Regions from separate parts of the Methylobacterium sp. EM32 genome, predicted to be linked through region 1. Evidence: riboswitches for the same ligand, from Rfam matches in the RefSeq annotation. Region 1 holds a riboswitch; each other region holds the start of a gene.

Region 1 (2,262 bases):
CCACCGGCAGCGTCTCGCCGCGCAGGATCAGGGTTGCGACGGCCTCGGCGGTGACCGGGGCCAGGAGGTAGCCGTTGCGGTGATGGCCGGCGGCCAGCACCAGGCCGGGCCGGGCCTCGCCGAGAATCGGGGCGTCATCGTCGGAGGTCGGGCGGAAGCCGCTCCAGATGCCCGTGACCCGCATCTCCTCGACCCCCGGCAGCGCCCGGCGGGCGCCCTCCAGCAGGGCGTAGAGGCCGCCGCCGGTGAGGTGCGGGTCGAAGCCGGTCTCCTCGACGGTGGCGCCGACGATGAGCGAGCCGTCGCCCTTCGGCGCCATGTGGACCTGCTCGGTCCAGACCACGTGGGTGAGGAGCCCGCTGCGCGGCGTCATCTGCAGCGCCATCGACTGGCCCTTGAGCGGGCGCACCGGCAGGGCGAGGTCGGGCACCAGACTCCCCTCCCCGGCCCAGGCGCCGGAGGCGAGCACGACGGTACCGGCCGTCAAAGAACCGGCGGAGGTCTCGACGCCGGTGACCCGGCCGCCCTCGCGGATGAGCGCGGTAACCGCGGTCTCCTCGACGAGGCGCCCACCGGCCGCGCGCAACGCCCGGCGCAGGGCGGTCATCACACGGGCGGGATCGACCTGATGATCGTCGGCGCAGAAGATCCCGGCGGTGACGGTGGGACGCAGGCCCGGCTCGCGGGCGCGGATGGCGGGGCCGGACAGCCACTCGACGGACAGACCGTCGCGGCGCTGCAACTCGTGGCGAAAGCGCAGCCGCTCGACCTCGTCGCGGCCGAGCGCGATCACCAGTGTGCCCTCGCGACGGTAGTCGATGGAGAGACCCGACTCGGCCTCCAGCTCGTCGCGGAATGGATGCCAGAGCCGCTGGCTTTCGAGGCAGAGCGGCGAGAGAGCCTCGCCCCCGGGCTCGTGCTCGGCGGCCGCCGCCAGCATGCCGGTGGCGGCGAGGCTGGCGCCGTCGCCGGCGCGGCCGCGCTCGATCACCGCGACGGAGAGACCCGCGCGCGCCAGGCGCCACGCGACCGACAGGCCGATCAGCCCGGCGCCGATCACCGCGACGTCGGCTCGTCCAGGCAACCGGTCACTCTCCGGGCTCGGGCTCGGTCCGCCCCGCCGTCCGATCGTCTGCGCGTGCACCCTCGTCTCCACGGTGGCCCGAAGAGAATGGACTGCGCCCGGTGGCCGGATGATGCGCGCGGATCCACGAGGACCCTGTCCAATCCCTACGCCGGTATGAGCCGGATCAGGTTCGAAGGATTTCCGCGCTGACCGTGCCGTGAAGGGCGGTCCAGCGGTGTCTCAGCCCCTTGTCGGGGATCTCCCTGGAACACCCGCTATCTGGCGAGGGACGGGCCCGCCGTCAACCGGTCTCCAACCGCGCCTCGACCCCGCTTCAGCCGCCCTTGCCCGGACGGTAGATCGCCATCTCCTCGGCGAAGCCGTCGAGAGGGTGGGTGCCGAGCAATTCGGGGTCGCCCCACAGGAAGTCGACGAAGGGCTTCGACATCAGCAGCGGCTCGGACAGGACCTTGTTGAGCTTGGCGAGCCGACTGGCCAGGTTCACGTCGCGGCCGATCACCGTGAAATCGAGGCGCGCGCCCGAGCCGACATTGCCGTAGGCCGCCTCGCCGTGATGGAGCGCGATGCCGACCTCGATGCGGGTGGGGAAGCGCCCGGCGCGGTTGGCCTCCTCGACGCGGCGGAGCGCGGCCTGCGCCGCCGAGAGGGCGCCTTGCGCCGCGCCGCCGAGATCGTCGCCGCTCTCGCGGAAGATCGCCAGCAGGCCGTCGCCCATGTATTTCAGCACCTCGCCGCCCTCGCTCTCGATCGGCGGCACCAGGCAGTCGAAATAGGTGTTCAGGAGTTCCACCGAGGCCTCGGGCGGCAGCGCGTCGGTGAGGCGGGTATAGCCGCGCATGTCGGCGAACAGGATCGCCGAGCGGATCCGCTCGACCTGGCCGCGGCGGATGAAGCCGGCGAGGATCGCCTGGTGCGGCCCGTCGCCGACATAGACCCGCAAGACGTGGTCGAGCCGGGCGTTGAGGCCGCGCATCTCCATCACCGCCGACAGGGTCGGCACGATGAAGCGCAGGATGGCCAGGTCGTCGTCGCCGAATCCGCGCGGATCGCGGGTCGCGAAGGTGACGCCGTTCTTGGTGCCGTTGGTGAAGAACAGCGGCACGGTGATGTAATGGGTGTAGCCCGCCGCCTTCAGCTCCGGGACGATGCTGAACTGGTCGTCCGGCGTCTCGCGC
Region 2 (2,262 bases), on a different contig from region 1:
TGTGCCGCGTCGTTGGCGTCCGCGATCGAGCCCGGGCGCAGGCCGTCGCCGAGGGAGAACGACACGTCGTAGGCCCGGCAGATGTCGCAGATCTCCTCGAACCGCTCGTAGAGGAACGATTCCCGGTGCCCGGCGAGGCACCAGCGCGCCATGATCGAGCCGCCGCGCGAGACGATGCCGGTGACGCGGCGCGCCGTGAGCGGCACGTGGGCGAGGCGGACGCCGGCATGGATGGTGAAGTAGTCCACCCCCTGCTCGGCCTGCTCGATCAGGGTGTCCTTGAACACCGCCCAGTCGAGCTTCAGCGGATCGCCGCCGACCTTCTCCAGCGCCTGGTAGATCGGCACCGTGCCGATCGGCACGGGGGCGTTGCGCAGGATCCAGCCGCGGATGTTGTGGATGTTGCGGCCGGTCGACAGGTCCATCACCGTGTCGGCGCCCCAGCGGATCGCCCACACCATCTTCTCGACCTCGTCCGCCGCCGAGGAGGTCACGGCCGAATTGCCGATATTGGCGTTGACCTTGACGAGGAAGTTGCGGCCGATCGCCATCGGCTCGAGCTCGGTGTGGTTGATGTTGGCCGGGATGATCGCCCGCCCGCGCGCCACCTCGTCGCGCACGAAGTCCGGGGTGATGAAGGGCGGAATCGCCGCGCCGAAGCTCTCGCCGTCGGCGAGCTTCGCCTCGGCGCCCGCCAGCATCGCCTCGCGGCACAGGTTCTCCCGGTGGGCTACGTAGATCATCTCCTCGGTGACAATCCCGGCGCGGGCGAACTCATATTGCGTGACGCGCTCGCCGGGTGCGCCCCGGCGGATGGTGCGGGCGGCCGGGCACGGCGCCACCAGCCTGTCCTCGCTCGCGAATCCATTGTCCTCCGGCCTGACCGCCCGGGGGGCGACCGGCGCGTAGCTGCGGCCTTCGATCCAGGACTTGCGGATCTCGGGCAGGCCGGCCGCGAGGTCGATGCGCGCATCCGCCTCTGTGTAGGGGCCGGAGGGGTCGTAGACCCGCACCGGGGCCTCGCCCGGATCGGAGAGCGCGATGGCGCGGTAGGGCACGCGGAGATCGGGACGGTCCCTCGGCGAGGCATAGGCCTTGGCCGAGCCGGTGACCGGCCCGGTGGTGACGCGCGTCGGCGATCCTGCGGCGAGGATGGGTGCGTTCATGGATCTCTCCCGGGGAGACGATCCGGCCTCGAGGCGCGAGGACGCACGGGTCACGTCGATCATGGCAGGTTCCCGTCCCTCCGCCGGTACGAACCGGATCAGGTTCAAGGGTCAGGACGCACGCTCGTCCAATCTCAGCCCCAGATGGCGGGGCTCCCCTCGGTAACGAGGGGGACTGTCGGGTGGGGGGCGGGGTTTGTCAATCAGGGGTCGTGAGGAGAGCGCTGCGGCATCACGGCCCCGATCTTGAAACGCCCGGACGCCGCGACCCAGATACGGAGGACAATCCTCACCGCTCAGGAGCTTGCCTTGGGACGCCGTGATCGGCGCTGGCGCGACGACGACCCCTCCACCCACGGCCCGGCCACGCGCGAACCGACGATCTGCCCGCTCTGCGAGCGGCCGATCCCGCGCGACGCCCGCCAGAGCAAGCACCACCTGACGCCGAAGCTGAAGGGCGGTACCCATGGCGAGACGGTGCAGTTGCACCAGATCTGCCACTCGGCGATCCATGCCCGCCACAGCGAGGCCGAACTGGCGCGCCGCCTCAGCGACGTCGAGAGCCTGCGGGCCGAGCCGGAGATCGCCCGCTTCCTCGACTGGGTCCGCACCAAGCCGGACGATTTTCACACCGCGACGCGCATGACCCGGACGCGGCGGGAGTCGAAGCGGAGCTACCGGTAGCAGACTTCTTTCGGCGGGTGAGAACGCGTCTGCGTCCCGCGACGGATGGTGCAAGCTCCATCGTCATTCCGGGGCCGCGAAGCGGAGCCCGGAATCCAGACACTCAGTTGATGCAGAACGAGACGGGACGCTGTCCGTCTCTATTCTAAGCCACCTGCGGTTCTGGATTCCGGGCTCCGCTGCGCGGCCCCGGAATGACACGGAAGGCTTCAGAATCGCCGTGAGAGCCGAATAAGCGCTCAGACCCAGACCACGCCAGGTGGAAGCCGCTCAGGACAGTAAATCGATCATTGCGCATCCTCGCGCGATTCAACACGCCGGCCATGCGCCGATCTTTACGTCTCCCTGCGAGCCTGGGGCCAGCCTCGTGGAGACGCCGATGTCCGCCCGCCCCAACACCGAACCCGCTCTC
Region 3 (2,262 bases), on a different contig from region 1:
TGAGCCTGGGCCATGGATCGCTTCCTCGATTCGAGATACGTGACGTATGTGAGAGAACATGGATACGCGCCGTATGTCAATTCACATACGTATCGTATGTCGAAACGGGTGGGGGTCGGGGTGGCCGGGCGACGCGCGCAGATGATGGAGGAGACGAAGGGCAAGCTGCTTCGGACGGCCAGGGCGGCCTTCGCCGAGAAGGGCTTCGCCGCCGCCTCGATGGACGAGCTGACCGGGGCGGCCGGGCTGACGCGGGGCGCGCTCTATCACCATTTCGGCGACAAGAAGGGCCTGCTCCAGGCGGTGATCGAGCAGATCGACGCCGAGATGGCAGCTCGCCTGCGCGCCATCGGCGAGCGGGCCTCCGATCCGTGGCGCGGCCTCCTCGACGAGTACCGGGCCTATATCGAGATGGCGCTGGAGCCGGAGATCCAGCGCATCCTGCTCCTCGACGGCCCGGCTTTCCTCGGCGATCCGTCGCTGTGGCCGAGCCAGAATGCCTGCCTCGCCGAGACCACGCGGCGCATCCGTGACCTTGTCGCCGCCGGGGCGATCCCCCCGGTGGACGCGGAGGCGGCCGCCCGCCTCCTCAACGGCGCCTCGCTGCACGCGGCGTTGTGGGTCGCGGCGTCGCGGGAGCCTGAGGCGACCTTGGCCAAGGCGCTCGAGGCGTTCGGGCGGCTGGCGGAGGGGTTGGCGCGGGCTTGAGCGCTCGTCGCCGGGTCCGTGGCAGTACCCTCCGCCTCATCTCACGGACAGACGAACACCCACGACCCTTTCCCGGACGACTGGAACGAAGTGGAAGGAGATCCGAGATCCAGCGCGAAACGTCGCGAAGCGTCTGCTTGCCTGCAACGGTGCAAGATTCAGAGCCGCTTCGCGGCGAGTCTTACAGCTGGATCCCGGATCTCCTTCCGCTGTCGCTCCAGTCGTCCGGGAAAGGGTGTGGGTTACGATGAAGCGTCGATGCGCCGAGACGTGCGGCCATCCGTGTTGGCTATCGAGCCCAACTTGACACCCGCCCCCGCACCCCCCACTCTCCCCGGCTCCCAGGGGGGCCTCGCGAGGAGGCTGAGATTCCGCCGGTCCGGCTCCGTCCGGGCGCCGCGGTGACCCTATGAACCTGATCCGGGTCATGCCGGCGTAGGGATGCGGGATCGGCGAGGGCTCCAAGGCCGTCACAGCCGTCTTTTCGCGCATGATCTCCGCCGGACTGGCCGTCGCCCGGGATGGGCGCGAGGTGGCCGTGATGTCGCAAGCGGAGATTGTCGGGGCGCTCCTCGACTTCATCGGACGCCCAGGCGCGACCGAGGCCGAGTTCGAGGCTCTGGCCCTGCGGGTCTTCGCCTACCAGTTCGCCCATAACGCGCCCTACCGGCGCTTCGCGCAACAGCGCGGGCGCACGCCGCTGACGGTGCGGCGCTGGCGCGACATCCCGGCGGTGCCGATCAAGGCATTCAAGGACCTGACCCTGAGCTGCTGCCCGCCCGACGAAGCGGAGCGGGTGTTCATGACGAGCGGCACGACCGGCAGCGGGCGCGGCCGCAGCTACCATCCGACGCTCCAAGTCTACGACGCCTCGATGCTCGCGGGCTTCGCCGCCCGGATCATGCGCGGGCGGGAGAAGATCCGGATGGGGATCCTGTTCCCGGACGAGGCGGCTTTGCCGAATTCCTCCCTCGCCCACTACCTGGCGCTGGCGAAGGACACCTTCGGCACGGAAGGCAGCGCGGTCTTCGTCGGTCCCGGCGGGCTCGACCTCGACGCGCTGCTGGCAATGCTGGCGCAGGCCGAATCCACGGGCGAGCCGGTCGCGCTCCTCGGCGCTACCTACGCCTTCGTGCCGGTGATGGACGCGCTCGACGAGCAGGGCCGCCGCTTCGCCCTGCCGGCGGGCAGCTTTCTCTTCGACACCGGCGGCTTCAAGGGCCAGTCGCGCGAGATCGAGCCGGACGCGTTCTACGACGGGCTCTCGCAGGCCTTCGGGGTCCCGCGGAGCGAGTGCCTCAACATGTACGGCATGACCGAGCTGAGCACCCAGTTCTACGACGACGGCAACGCGGTCTGTCCGCCGGTGAAGTCCGGCCCGCACTGGATCCGCAGCCGCGTCGTCGATCCGCTGACCGGCCAGGACCTGCCCGAGGGCGAGACCGGCGTGCTGGTCCACCACGACCTCGCCCATTTCAACTCGGTCTCGGCGATCCTGACCGAGGATGCCGGGGTGATCGCGCCGGGCGGCTTCCGGCTGCTCGGCCGGGTCGA

What was found. A riboswitch is a leader RNA that binds a small molecule or an ion and turns the genes downstream of it on or off. The one in region 1 is predicted to bind thiamine pyrophosphate.
Region 2: it holds a riboswitch for thiamine pyrophosphate, as region 1 does, so the genes downstream of both, thiC (phosphomethylpyrimidine synthase ThiC) here and thiO (glycine oxidase ThiO) in region 1, are expected to answer to the same signal.
Region 3: it holds a riboswitch for thiamine pyrophosphate, as region 1 does, so the genes downstream of both, ABZT49_RS05555 (hypothetical protein) here and thiO (glycine oxidase ThiO) in region 1, are expected to answer to the same signal.

The regions. Positions count from the first base shown of each region.
Region 1 is NZ_JBEXZS010000172.1:28,053-30,314, reverse strand. It holds gene thiO (glycine oxidase ThiO) at 1-1,156, opposite strand, end outside; TPP riboswitch at 1,210-1,340, opposite strand; gene ABZT49_RS22575 (adenylate/guanylate cyclase domain-containing protein) at 1,401-2,262, opposite strand, start outside.
Region 2 is NZ_JBEXZS010000270.1:12,875-15,136, forward strand. It holds gene thiC (phosphomethylpyrimidine synthase ThiC) at 1-1,166, opposite strand, end outside; TPP riboswitch at 1,225-1,336, opposite strand; gene ABZT49_RS33645 (restriction endonuclease) at 1,476-1,850, shown strand; gene ABZT49_RS33650 (acyltransferase family protein) at 2,230-2,262, shown strand, end outside.
Region 3 is NZ_JBEXZS010000037.1:32,139-34,400, forward strand. It holds gene ABZT49_RS05545 (RidA family protein) at 1-14, opposite strand, end outside; gene ABZT49_RS05550 (TetR/AcrR family transcriptional regulator) at 121-708, shown strand; TPP riboswitch at 1,050-1,152, shown strand; gene ABZT49_RS05555 (hypothetical protein) at 1,199-2,262, shown strand, end outside.